DNA from 2 places in the Paenibacillus sp. FSL K6-3182 genome. Region 2 is predicted to be linked to the other one. Evidence: riboswitches for the same ligand, from Rfam matches in the RefSeq annotation. Region 2 holds a riboswitch; the other holds the start of a gene.
The links. Region 2 has a riboswitch for cyclic di-GMP ahead of MHH56_RS13020 (methyl-accepting chemotaxis protein). Riboswitches for the same ligand answer to the same signal wherever they lie in the genome.

Region 1: it holds a riboswitch for cyclic di-GMP, as region 2 does, so the genes downstream of both, MHH56_RS00455 (transglutaminase-like domain-containing protein) here and MHH56_RS13020 (methyl-accepting chemotaxis protein) in region 2, are expected to answer to the same signal.

Annotation. Positions count from the first base shown of each region.
Region 1 covers NZ_CP150265.1:90,730-97,805, reverse strand. Annotated here, with positions in the region: rRNA gene MHH56_RS00475 (23S ribosomal RNA) at 1-1,231, opposite strand, end outside; tRNA gene MHH56_RS00470 (tRNA-Ala) at 1,392-1,467, opposite strand; tRNA gene MHH56_RS00465 (tRNA-Ile) at 1,505-1,581, opposite strand; rRNA gene MHH56_RS00460 (16S ribosomal RNA) at 1,698-3,253, opposite strand; gene MHH56_RS00455 (transglutaminase-like domain-containing protein) at 3,571-4,380, opposite strand; cyclic di-GMP riboswitch class I at 4,393-4,471, opposite strand; cyclic di-GMP riboswitch class I at 4,523-4,601, opposite strand; gene lysS (lysine--tRNA ligase) at 4,771-6,303, opposite strand; gene greA (transcription elongation factor GreA) at 6,460-6,936, opposite strand.
Region 2 covers NZ_CP150265.1:3,044,324-3,051,399, reverse strand. Annotated here, with positions in the region: gene MHH56_RS13040 (DUF6081 family protein) at 1-273, opposite strand, end outside; gene MHH56_RS13035 (prenyltransferase) at 303-1,214, opposite strand; gene MHH56_RS13030 (hypothetical protein) at 1,288-2,331, opposite strand; gene MHH56_RS13025 (HSP90 family protein) at 2,328-4,100, opposite strand; gene MHH56_RS13020 (methyl-accepting chemotaxis protein) at 4,264-6,021, opposite strand; cyclic di-GMP riboswitch class I at 6,107-6,191, opposite strand; gene MHH56_RS13015 (DUF1836 domain-containing protein) at 6,264-7,034, opposite strand.

The sequences.
Region 1 (7,076 bases), 3.0 Mb from region 2:
GTACCTAATGGTACATGTCATAGCTTCGGTGGTGTGTTTAGCCCCGTTACATTTTCGGCGCAGAGTCACTCGACCAGTGAGCTATTACGCACTCTTTAAATGATGGCTGCTTCTAAGCCAACATCCTGGTTGTCTTTGCAACTCCACATCCTTTCCCACTTAACACACACTTGGGGACCTTAGCTGATGATCTGGGCTGTTTCCCTCTTGACAATGGATCTTAGCACTCACTGTCTGACTCCCGAGTAGCACGTCTATGGCATTCGGAGTTTGACTGGACTTGGTAACCCTTGGCGGGCCCCGCACCCAATCAGTGCTCTACCTCCACGACGCTCATTCCTCGAGGCTAGCCCTAAAGCTATTTCGGGGAGAACCAGCTATCTCCGAGTTCGATTGGAATTTCTCCGCTACCCCCACCTCATCCCCGCATTTTTCAACATGCGTGGGTTCGGGCCTCCAGTGCGTGTTACCGCACCTTCACCCTGGACAGGGGTAGATCACACGGTTTCGGGTCTACGACCACGTACTTATTCGCCCTATTCAGACTCGCTTTCGCTACGGCTCCGTCTTCCCGACTTAACCTTGCACGTGATCGTAACTCGCCGGTTCATTCTACAAAAGGCACGCCATCACCCATTTAACGGGCTCTGACTTTTTGTAAGCGCACGGTTTCAGGTTCTTTTTCACTCCGCTTCCGCGGTGCTTTTCACCTTTCCCTCACGGTACTGCTTCACTATCGGTCACCAGGGAGTATTTAGCCTTGGCAGATGGTCCTGCCGGATTCCGACGGGGTTTCTCGTGTCCCGCCGTACTCAGGATCCGTCTCGGAGAGTGCTTGCTTTCGGTTACAGGGCTTTTACCTGCTCTGGCGGGCCTTTCCAGACCTCTTCGCCTACCAAACACTTTTGTAACTCCATGTGAGACGTCCTACAACCCCAAGGAGCAAGCTCCTTGGTTTGGGCTAATCCGCGTTCGCTCGCCGCTACTGACGGAATCACTATTGTTTTCTCTTCCTCAGGGTACTTAGATGTTTCAGTTCCCCTGGTATGCCTCTACCCAACCTATGTATTCAGTTGAGAGTAACTGTCCATTACGACAGCTGGGTTTCCCCATTCGGAAATCCTCGGATCAATGCCTGCTTACGGCTCCCCGGGGCGGTATCGTTGTTCGCCACGTCCTTCTTCGGCTCCTGGTGCCTAGGCATCCTCCGTGCGCTCTTACTAGCTTAACCAAATGCTCAGGTGATCGCTCACCTTCGCTTACGTAAAAACAGCTTTAAAGGATGTTTCAGCAATTCTTTTTCTTTCGTTATCCAGTTTTCAAGGTGCAAATGTTTTGCGCTGAGTTTGCTTCAGAGTTAATCTTCAGCAAAGACAGTACATTATTCTTTTTGGTGGAGCCAAGCGGGATCGAACCGCTGACCTCCTGCTTGCAAGGCAGGCGCTCTCCCAGCTGAGCTATGGCCCCAAATTTAGTATGGGTACCGACTTCTCAGAGTCGATAATGGTGGGCCTTAGTGGACTCGAACCACCGACCTCACCCTTATCAGGGGTGCGCTCTAACCAGCTGAGCTAAAGGCCCATAGGTATTCCCTTTGGACTTCCTTTGAAAGATGATTAATCTTTCAAAACTGACAACGAGTAAGCGATAAACTGCCAAGTTTATCCGAACCTCATCGGGTTCGGGTATTTCCTTAGAAAGGAGGTGATCCAGCCGCACCTTCCGATACGGCTACCTTGTTACGACTTCACCCCAATCATCTACCCCACCTTCGACGGCTAGCTCCCTTGCGGGTTACCCCACCGGCTTCGGGTGTTGTAAACTCTCGTGGTGTGACGGGCGGTGTGTACAAGACCCGGGAACGTATTCACCGCGGCATGCTGATCCGCGATTACTAGCAATTCCGACTTCATGCAGGCGAGTTGCAGCCTGCAATCCGAACTGAGACCGACTTTGATAGGATTGGCTCCACCTCGCGGTTTCGCTTCCCGTTGTATCGGCCATTGTAGTACGTGTGTAGCCCAGGTCATAAGGGGCATGATGATTTGACGTCATCCCCACCTTCCTCCGGTTTGTCACCGGCAGTCATCCTAGAGTGCCCACCATAATGTGCTGGCAACTAAGATCAAGGGTTGCGCTCGTTGCGGGACTTAACCCAACATCTCACGACACGAGCTGACGACAACCATGCACCACCTGTCTCCTCTGTCCCGAAGGAAAGCCCTATCTCTAGGACGGTCAGAGGGATGTCAAGACCTGGTAAGGTTCTTCGCGTTGCTTCGAATTAAACCACATACTCCACTGCTTGTGCGGGTCCCCGTCAATTCCTTTGAGTTTCAGTCTTGCGACCGTACTCCCCAGGCGGAATGCTTAATGTGTTAACTTCGGCACCAAGGGTATTGAAACCCCTAACACCTAGCATTCATCGTTTACGGCGTGGACTACCAGGGTATCTAATCCTGTTTGCTCCCCACGCTTTCGCGCCTCAGCGTCAGTTACAGCCCAGAAAGTCGCCTTCGCCACTGGTGTTCCTCCACATCTCTACGCATTTCACCGCTACACGTGGAATTCCACTTTCCTCTTCTGTACTCAAGCTTTGCAGTTTCCCTTGCGACTTGGGGTTGAGCCCCAAGTTTAAACAACAGACTTACAAGGCCGCCTGCGCGCGCTTTACGCCCAATAATTCCGGACAACGCTTGCCCCCTACGTATTACCGCGGCTGCTGGCACGTAGTTAGCCGGGGCTTTCTTCTCAGGTACCGTCACCTTGGGAGCAGTTACTCTCCCAAGCATTCTTCCCTGGCAACAGAGCTTTACGATCCGAAAACCTTCATCACTCACGCGGCGTTGCTCCGTCAGACTTTCGTCCATTGCGGAAGATTCCCTACTGCTGCCTCCCGTAGGAGTCTGGGCCGTGTCTCAGTCCCAGTGTGGCCGATCACCCTCTCAGGTCGGCTACGCATCGTCGCCTTGGTGAGCCGTTACCTCACCAACTAGCTAATGCGCCGCGGGTCCATCTGTAAGTGATAGATTGCTCCATCTTTCCCGATTCAGTCATGCGACCATATCGCGTATCCGGTATTAGCATTCGTTTCCGAATGTTATCCCAGTCTTATAGGCAGGTTACCCACGTGTTACTCACCCGTCCGCCGCTAAGTATCAGAGGTGCAAGCACCTCATCAACTCCGCTCGACTTGCATGTATTAGGCACGCCGCCAGCGTTCGTCCTGAGCCAGGATCAAACTCTCCAAATTGATGTTTGACTTGCTCATTACTTTTTTATCGCTTTTTTCGCTTATCCCGAAGGATTTGCGAGGCAGTTATTACTCGTTGTTCAGTTTTCAAAGAGCAATCTTTTCTCTCTTGTCGACCGTGTATCTCGTTGGCGACCTAGATAATATATCATAGGCGTATATAGCATTGCAAGTGTTTTTTTCATTATTTACGAGAAAGTTTTCAACACTCCTATTTGCCTTCTAATTGCGTAATCGTTGCTTCGCTTCCTCCTCACCTATATTGAAGAAAGACATAAAAAAACGAGCTCTGCGATTTCCGCAAGCTCGTATGACTTCTAATATGTTTTTGTAACTGTATATTGAGCTGCATCCTTGATAAGCTCATACTTTTTCTTGCCCTTCTTTAGACCCGCATCAACTGTCGTATCAATCGTAACCCATTTCCCATCCAAGTACACTTCGTTCCAAGCATGATAAACATCCACATAAGTAGATTGTCCCATCAAGAGCTTCGTAGGGATATCCACGCTCCGCAGCATTGCCGCAAACAATGAAGCGTATCCGTAGCAGATATCCTTTCTCGATTTAAATGTGCGATCAATATTGGGGAGGTAATCAACTGACAGATTAGCAGCTAATTGATTATCATAACTTACATTCGTAATAATATACTCGTAGATTGCCTTTACTTTCTCCATATCCGTTTTTTTATTGCTCGCTAATTCTTTTGCCTTGACGATGGCGCTGCTCGCATTCGACCAGTCAATGTTCTGGATGGAATTCAAGTACAAAACCTTGTTGTCTTTCAAATCAAGCGTCACGGTTTCTTTCTTCGCCAGTTTGTATTTGTTTCCTGTTGTATTCTCTAGAACAGATATTGTATATTCGCCATTGCCAAGCTGCAATGGAAACTTCTCAGCTGTTTTTCCGCTAGTTAGATTATATGTATAATTTGATGCGCCTTTTGCGATCATAAGCTTCGTTTTCACTTTAGTGCTCACTGTATATTGTACGGAGACAACACCTTTATCTAAATTCCCCGTATTGAGCCAATCAGAAGAGTCCGCTTCATTTGCCTGAACGACCGTTACATGGATGGATGCAAAAAGAACAAAAGCTGCGATGACTAACATAAATTTACGCATGAATATACTCCCTTCGGTAGCTGGCTGCCATCTTACGGAAGGCCCTTTAGCTTTGCGTCCCTACCTTTCGATAGGTTTGCCATTATCGTGTGAAGCGCTATGTGATGAATTTCCCCTATACAAACAAAAAAAAGCCTGTTCATTCGGTAGCTGGCTGCCATCTTACGGAAGGCCCTTTAGCTTTGCGTCCCTACCTTTCGATAGGTTTGCCGTTATCGTGTAGCGCTTTATTAGTTCTATTCTACCATATGAATCTAGCAAATCAATAGATTGTACTACAATATCAATCATAATTTGAATGTTTTTAAGGATTGTTGTTGCAAATTCTCGATATTAGAAAAAAAAGAACCTTATGGCTTCTAAAAGCCATAAGGTTCCTTGGTCTCTTTCTTATTCAGCAGAACGCTGATCTCTCATATGAGGGAACAACAGTACATCACGAATAGATGGAGCATCTGTTAGAAGCATGATCAATCGGTCGATACCGATTCCTAGTCCGCCAGTTGGCGGCATGCCGTATTCCAGAGCGCGGATAAAGTCTTCATCCATCTCATGCGCCTCGTCATTTCCATGCTCACGCTCAACAAGCTGCGACTCGAAACGCTCACGCTGATCGATCGGATCGTTAAGCTCCGTAAATGCATTAGCATGCTCACGTGCTACGATGAATAGCTCAAAACGATCGGTGAAGCGTGGATCTGCTTCGCTCTTCTTAGCAAGCGGCGAAATAGCAACCGGATGTCCTGTAACAAAGGTTGGCTGAATAAGCGTGTGCTCACCGAACTGTTCAAAGAAAGCGTTGAGAATATGACCAAATGTCATATGCGGATCAACGGCAACTTTGTGTTCTTTCGCCAACCGATGGGCTTCCTCGTCGCTCATTTCCACGCCGAAATCTACGCCAGTCGTTTCTTTGACAAGCTCAACCATGCTGACGCGACGCCACTGAGGTGTCAAATCAATCTCTTGGCCTTGATAAGTGATTTTCGTTGTTCCAAGAACCTCTTGCGCAATATGTGCGATGACATTCTCTGTCAATGCCATAATATCCTTGTAATCAGCATAAGCCTCGTAAAGCTCAATCATTGTAAACTCTGGATTGTGGCGAGTCGAAATCCCCTCATTCCGGTATACACGGCCGATCTCATATACTTTCTCCAATCCGCCTACAATCAGTCGCTTCAAATGAAGTTCGATTGCAATACGCATGTAGAGCTGCATGTCCAGCGCATTATGATGCGTTTCGAAAGGGCGTGCTGCAGCACCGCCTGCAATGGAATGCAGTGTTGGTGTTTCTACTTCTAAATACCCGCGGGAATCTAGGTAGCGACGCATGGATTGAATGATTTTGGAACGAGTAATAAAGGTTTGTTGGACGTCGGGATTCACGATAAGGTCAACATAACGCTGACGATAACGAAGCTCTACGTCTTTCAAGCCATGATATTTATCAGGCAATGGAAGAAGCGACTTTGTCAAAACTTCAATATCACGTGCTTTGACAGAGACTTCGCCTGTATTCGTTTTGAATACAACGCCTACTACGCCAATGATGTCACCGATATCCAGCAAGTCAAAAGCTGCAAACTTATGCTCTTCAACGGAATCTTTACGAACATAAATTTGAACCTTGCCGCTCAAATCTTGAATCGTAGCAAAACCCGCTTTGCCCATACCGCGTTTCTGCATAATACGGCCAGCAATACGCACTTCAACCGCTTTTTCTTCTATTTCTTCTTTGCTGAGCCCTTCATAGGCTTGTACAATATCTTTGGCGTTATGAGTGCGTTCGAACTTTCGGCCAAATGGATCCACACCTAACCCTCTAAGCTCGTCCAATTTGTTTCTGCGAATTTGCAAGAGCTCACTTAGCTCCTGCTGTTCATTGTTTTCTTGTTCCACTTCTTTCATCTCCTTGATCATTCGGCAAAAGCAAGCAGCTGTCACCGGATTCATGCAGCAAAATCTCGTTTCGCAATAAAATATAAGCAATGTATAGACCTGTAATATACGTTCTTATATTTTAAACGTTCAAAAAGCTTCCTACAAGGAAGCTTTTTGAACCGCTCATAGCAAACATTATTTTTTGATATCGAGAATTTTGTATTGAATAATGCCGACTGGTACGCTAACTTCGACAACGGTGCCTTTTTTCTTGCCTAGAATCGCTTTACCAACCGGGCTTTCATTTGAAATCTTGTTTTGCAAAGGATCGGCTTCCGCTGTACCAACAATGGAATAATCCATTGTGTCGCCATACTCCATATCCTCAACCGTTACGATCGAACCGATGCTCACGGTATCAATATCAATATCGTCATTATTTATAATACGCGCATTGCGCAACATTTTCTCAAGGGTAAGAACGCGGCCTTCGATAAATGCTTGCTCATTCTTCGCATCTTCATATTCCGAGTTTTCGCTTATATCACCATAGCCAATTGCTACTTTAATACGTTCAGCTACTTCACGACGCTTGACCGACTTTAGGTTCTCTAATTCATCTTCGAGCTTTCGCAGCCCTTCTTGAGTCAGAATGATTTGCTTATCGTTCATCTTTCCGATTCTCCTGTCATGTGACTAATTTTTCATACCTTGTATGAATTCACTGTTACCTAATATATTACGCTTCTTATTCCTCATACCAACTGTTGTTTGAAGCGCTCTTGATGTCTTCGTTAGATTATATTGCACGA
Region 2 (7,076 bases):
TTGTAGCTCAAAGCTGATCTCACCGGATTCAGGTACAAGAACAGGTTCAGCAGAATAATACATATGCTTAGCATTATCCAGTATTTGAATTTGATCGTTCGAGCGGCTAAGCGGTGCTCTTACATACAGCAGTCCATTGCGAACAATGACAACCGCATTTGGCTCTCGGTACTGCCAGAAGGTTCCGTCTTGCAGCGGAAAACCGCCGATTTTCCATACTTCCCCTTCATTTAGAATCGTATGAAAATCTCCTAAAGTCCATTGCTTCTCCATATCCTTGACCTCTTTCTAAGTTGTATGTTTTAAATAAGACCCTGAATGATTAAGGCAACGATTAAGATCACACCGCATCGCATCGTTGCTTTCAGCGAGGCACCCATAAGCGGTACGTATGCAGCAGATACATTATTTGATGATAACCTGCCGTATACCAAATATAAAGGTATCGCTGTTGGCAGCGCCAGCAGCCCGTAAATAGGCAATGCTTTCACGACCACGCATAGGATAAGTGAAATATAGGCGAGAAAAAGCAAAACGCGCGAGAAAACGAGTGCTCTCTTTTCTCCCCAAACGACGACTAATGTTCTTTTCCCTGCTTGACGATCAGCCTGCCAGTGCAGGAAATGGTGATTAAACAATATTAGGGTAGTCAAAAGTCCTATTGGGAGCGATAGCCAAAATGCCCGAGAATCTAATTCTGAGGTTTGTACAAAATAAGCGCCTACGACAGGCAGTATGCCGAAGGAGATCAAAATCGCGACTTCACTGTAGCCTTTGCCGCGGTATCCGAATTGGATCGGCGGAGCTACATAGAAATAAGCAATTAACGCCCCAAGCCCGCCAAATACGAGCACCGGCCAGCCGCTTGTTATACTAATTATAATGCCGCAAATCGCTGCAATGCCAAATAATGCCCATGTTACGGTCGCAAAGGTGCGAATGCTCCACGTCCCTTTTGTCAAATAGCCAGAGTTGGTTGCAATTGCCCCTTCCGTCGATTGAGCGGCCGTATCCGTACCGTTATAATAATCCCATAAATCATTGATCATATTAGAAAATAAATGGGCTGTTCCTGCCCCAACTATGGTGATGATAAATAATAAAGGATTGAAAATGCCGTTCCACACAAAAGCCCCCAGCGCACCTAACGCCACGGGAATAAGCATAACAGGAAGAACCCTCAGCCTGGATGCTTTCATAAATTGTTTAAACATAAGCTGCCACTGCCCTCTCTGTTGTCGATCGTTCAATTGAACCACTTCCATTTGCTATACGTCAACACATGGATTAAAAATGGCTTAGTTTTTGAACTTGTTTAAGCTTCTGTTTGAGCAGCTCGGTGCAATAATGATTTTGGTTTCTTAGATCAAAAGCAGCAGCTAATTGTTCGGTATCCTTTACAATCATCTCATACGTAATATCGCTGCTAACATTCAGCTTTCTCCGACGGTTTTTCGCATGCCACAATTGTAGAAATGCTCTAGCTGAAATCATATACAACAACCGATCCCAGCCTACTCTCGTATCCAGCGCATATTGGACGGTTTGTTCAAACCATTTGGCGGCTTTATGAATGTCGGTTGCTGTGTAATAAGCAAGGAAGCTCCCATATTCGCTTAAGTAACCAGGTCCCTTTAACAAACGCGCGCCTTTTTTTGCCATCTTTACAGCTTCATCTGCTTGCTCCGTCTCAAGGAGCGGGAGAAGCAGATGGCTGTACGTATTTTGCGGAATGGATTTGCAGGTCATTCGACCATCCATAATAGGCTTCATAGCTTGCAGTCCTCGCCGATATCTGCCAACTGTAAAATGATAGTAGCCAAAGCCATTTTGCTCACAGGCGCTGCAATCAGACATTCCATCTCTAGCCGTCTTGCGCCAAAGCTCATAGTTTGCTTGAGCCGACTCATGATCGCCTTGAGATAGCGCGTATCGATGAAGACATTGATAATATGGGCGCAGGCTGTGACCGTATTGTAAGCATTTTGCCTTAAAATCATTAAAAATCGAATTGATTTGATCCGTACCAAATTGCGGAAACCGCCAAATTTGATTAACAAACCATTTATAGTGCCAAATAAGGGTGAAGCTCGAATAAGCAGCCGGATCTTTTTCAAACTGAGTTAAGCACCAGGTAAACGAAACAAGAAATCGCTCTTCATAGCCCGAATCAAGCGCTGCCTCGGAATAAGTCATGCGGGCGTAATAGGAGTCTTCCTTCGTCATATGCAAATCGGCTATCCGAATAGCCTCCTCAAGCACCGCAAGCTTCTGTTTTCCCTGCGGCAAGCTCCATGCCTCGCTTCGCAATTGATCATATCGCTGCTTCATAGCTCTCGATCACCAGCCTGACTAAGACCGATTTCCAGCACCTGCATAAACGATTTGTTCATTAACTTCAGCTCCTCAGGGCCAAGAGGATATTGACCAAGCAGCAAGGCCTGCGTATAAACGGTCTCAATGCTTAGCTTCTGCATATCCGCATTCTGACAGGTCATAGCCCTCTGCATAAGCGGATTATTAAAGTTGTAGCAAATCGTCGCATATGGCACCTCATATAACTCATGGATGACAACATCCACAATGTTTGCGAACAAATCATTAGCTTCATCTTTCGTTTGCTCTGCCATTCTCAGAAAATTCACTTCATCATTTGTATTGTATAAAGCAGCCAAATCCACTGGCTCAAATCGCTTTACTACGCTTCTGCATTGAAATGGAGCTAGCAGCTGATCCGAGAGCTCCAGAAAGGAAAGAATGCTTTTATGCTCCGCGGGAGTTATGGATTGGAAGACGTTCGAGAAATTAATCGGATCTAGAACTAACGCCTCGATATCCTCATCCAGCGCAGGCAGCTTGCGTACAAGTTCAAAATCATGGACATAACCGCCGTTAATAACCATCACATTTTGCGCTTTGGCAACGCGAGCCACTTGGCGGAATTCATCAAGTGTTGAAGATACAACGATCCGTTTGTTCTGTTCCAATATTTCGCTCATCTTCATCATGCCAAATGAAGTCTCAAACGACAAGAAAGGGATAAACAATCGATAAAGCTCATCATCTTCGGCAGCCATCGCTTTAATGGAAGCAGAATGAATAACAATAATTTTCCCGAATAGTACAGGATTTGATTCTGAAAGCTGAATCATATGCTGTTTAATGTTTTCGCCAATTTCATCCTTTACGGTATGAAAAAGCTCATTTTCCATAAATGACTCCCGAGAAGCCGTTGGTCGAAGTCCATTCGTATTCATGATACACGTAACAAAAAAAGCCCAATCCGGAAGCATATTGTTAACTTGATCGGAAAGCAGCATACGTTTCATATATACCTTATGTTTTTTCTCGGCTTGCAAGCTTACAGCATAAGGAAGAATATAAGCGACACCCTCAAGCTCACCAATTACTGATTTTAAAGGTATGGCATCCAAGAAGGTTTGATACAAGTGATCTTCGCCATAGGTGAGCGCATCACTGCTATTCATGGACCACGGAGGAGTTTCCTCGTTAATCCTAATATCTGTTTTCCCTTCGGACAAATGAATCGGAACAGGTAGGAACTGACCATAATGGCTCATTAACTCCATCACACGATCCCATTCGTAATAATCCTCGTAACCCTCCTTGCATGTCAAAAACACGGTTGTTCCGATTGGAGCATCCTTCTCAAGCTTGCGAATCGTGTACGTGCCGTCTGGCCGCCCGCGCCATTCTAAAGTATCGCCTTCTAGAGCGGAGCGGGTAATAACAACGATTTCGCCGCTCACTACGAAGCAGGACAGCAAACCCACGCCAAATTGTCCAATATAGTCGTCTGCTGAATCCATTTCGTCACGCTTGGAGGTACTTCCGATTTGAGCCAAAAAAAGCTGGATTTCGGATTCGGACAGGCCTATCCCATTATCGTGAACGGCAATCGTTCGAGAACCGTAAATTTCAACTGTTACGCGTGCATCAAAACGATGTCCAAGCCGTTTGCGTGCCGTTATCGCATCAACGCCATTTTGTAGTAATTCCCTAATGAATACGCCTGGGCTCGAATATAAATGCTTTGAGAGAAGCTCGATCATCCCTTGTAAATTAACTTGAAAGTTCATTTCGCTCATCCTGTCTCCCATAGTGGATCTGTTTTGTATTGGTCTATTCCATTCATTGATTCGGCATTATACTCGCTTATCCTTCTTTATTTGCACAAAGAGGCAGGCAGCACCCCAAACCTATGGATGCTGCCTGCCTCACACGATTATCATTTTGTGTTGCTTATACTTTGAAAACAGATGCTTTCTCCTTCAAATCCTGCGAGGAAAGTGAAAGCTTCTCCGCAAGCGTGCGCAAATCATCGGAAATATCATTTTGCTTAACTGAAAGCTCGCTCATATGTTCCATTTTCCCATTCACTTCTGAAGACGTAGTCAATAGCTTGTCTACTGCAGACACGATATGAGACATGCCTGTTGTAATTTCACTAATTGCCGTAGAAATCTCGCTCACTTGATCTGACAGCATGCTGCTTTGTGATTCCAATGCTTGGAATGTGCTGCTTGCGGTTTCAGATGCTTGACGCGTCGTGTTAATAACATTCGCGAAGCTGCCGATCGTGCGGCTGCTTGCTGCCACATCGCTCTGTATGAGTGTCAGCTCCTTCGTGATCTGCTTCGAGATCATATCGGTCTGACTGGACAACTTGCGGATCTCATCAGCGACTACTGCGAACCCTCTGCCATGCTCACCCGCTCTTGCCGATTCAATGGATGCGTTCAGTGACAACAAATTCGTCTGTGTGTTCAAATCCTGAATGCCGTTCAAAAACTTAGCTACATTGTTATATCGTTCATTCATCGTTTCGAAAGCTTCAGTTAGCTTTGAGAACTGGTCTACTGTTTCATTTACCATCGAGACCACGCCAGCCATCTGCTGCGTGCCGTTATGAGATGATTGCTTCATATTTTGCATATCATTGTTTATGTATTCACTCGACGCAGCAATTTGCTGAGAGCTTGCTGAGATTTCTTCCGTAACTGCCGAAATGGATGAAGCATCGTCATACTGCGACAGCAACACTTTTCTGCCCAGCTCCACTTGGCCATTTACATCCTCTGATGCTTTTCGATTAATACCAATCATATTATCCATATTATTCGAGATGTGGAGCACAGATTCGCTCACTTCAAGCGTAGCTTTAATCGTTTCTCGCAGCTGATCGCCCATATTAGCCAAAGCGTGGTCAAGATCGCCAAATTCGTCAGAGCGAACGAGTTTTTCTTGACTTGTAAAATCATTATTGCCATACTGCTTAATTCTTTTTGTAATGCCTACAAGTCCTGTTCTAATCGATTGTGAGATGACAAAAATCATAATAGCAGGAAGAATAGCTAGCAAAATGACATTTATAAGCACAATAAGGTTCGCACTGGATATGTCTTTATCGAGAAGCCTCTGCGTCGCGTTAGCGTCTGCGGTCAAACGCTCGTGCATTGTATCGTTGGAATAACTTAGAATGACGGTATATACGCTTATTAGATTGCTTATGCGGAGCGATTTCTCATCTGATGATAATCCACTCACGTCTGTATTCGTCACTTTCAAGTTATCTAATGCTAGCTTAAGAACATTAACTTGATTCGCATAATAAGGACCATCTTCCGTTGCAGGCGGATATTTCTTATCCATATCGATAAGCTGTTTCTCCAACTCATCGATGTTGGCAGGCATCGTTTCCAAATCCTTCATGATCAGCGTTGCATCGCTTTTGCCATTTTCAATGGCATCTACCATTAGAAGCATCACTTTCAGCAGCCTATTCGATATACCTTGATAATTGCGTTCAGCACGCTGCAATTCCTCTGAACCTTCGACTGAGGTTGCTACTGAATGATTTTGAAAATAAATCAAAACGCCCGAGCCTACATTAAATAGTGTGATGATTGCGGTAACAAGCAATAATTTGCTCGTTATTTTCTTCAAACTCAATTTCTTAAACAGTATTTTTGCTCTCTCTATCATATCCTTAAAAACCATCCTGCTTGCTCTCTCCTCTGTCTCCTGAAAACAAAAAAAGCTATCCAGCCACAGGAGGCGGACAGCTCAGTTAGCTTATTATCCTTCCGGCGGTCTGGCAGCCATAGTGCGTACACCTTAGGCCCATAACTTTGCGTCCTTGTCTTTCAACAAGTTTGCCTTTTTCAGTTTGTCTATTTTGTAGTTTACAACTTAAACCAGTATAGGACTATTTAGTGAGTTTGTCATCCCTTGAACCATATTTATTCTGTGGCTAAAAATAAGGTTGCATTGCAATAACGCCTTGCTAACGAATGAAAATAGGAGGTTTGGATGGAAATAACCGCAACGAGCAAAATATTTCGCACCGCTTCCCATTGTTTTTCTGTTAAATTCGGCAATCTGCTTGCAAATTGATTCGCTGAAGAGCGAATGACATGCTCTGTCAATAAATCTTGATGCGGATTTTCCTTCAGATGACCGGAAATGTCGAGCAGTTGATCGTTATTCGCATCTAGCTCCTCAAACATACTAGTATAAGATGCATATAATTCAATAGGCCCAACTAAATCGTCTGCTTCATCCTCTGGTTTCTTGAATACGATCTCAAAAAGCTTGCGTATGGATTCAAAATCAAGATTTGACTTTAAATCATCAATAATAAATAATAACGCAGCTTGGTTTAGAGAATATTTTTTCCCAGCTTTCGGACAATCGAAATAAGGTTTGAAATCTCGCTTTACCCAGTTTTGCATGGAGGTAATCGACAGATTCGAATATTCGATTAATTGGCCCAACGCAGCAATTTCATGTAGTGAAAAGCCTTTAATCTCATTTCCTTTAATGAGCTTTTCAATAATTGGAGGCAGCAGCGTAGACATAAATGCAGGCAGTCCCGTGCCTTTCTCCAAATCACATTGATGCGTTTTGGTCCATGCGGCTTGCAGCACTTGCAGTGGCTTCAAATTATACTTTCCGTCCAGAGCCAGCAGCAAGCAAGCCATCTCTTTTCGAGTAAGCGTAAAGGACTCCATCTCGCTTCCTCCTCGCACATTCGTCTTGCATTCCTATATTAC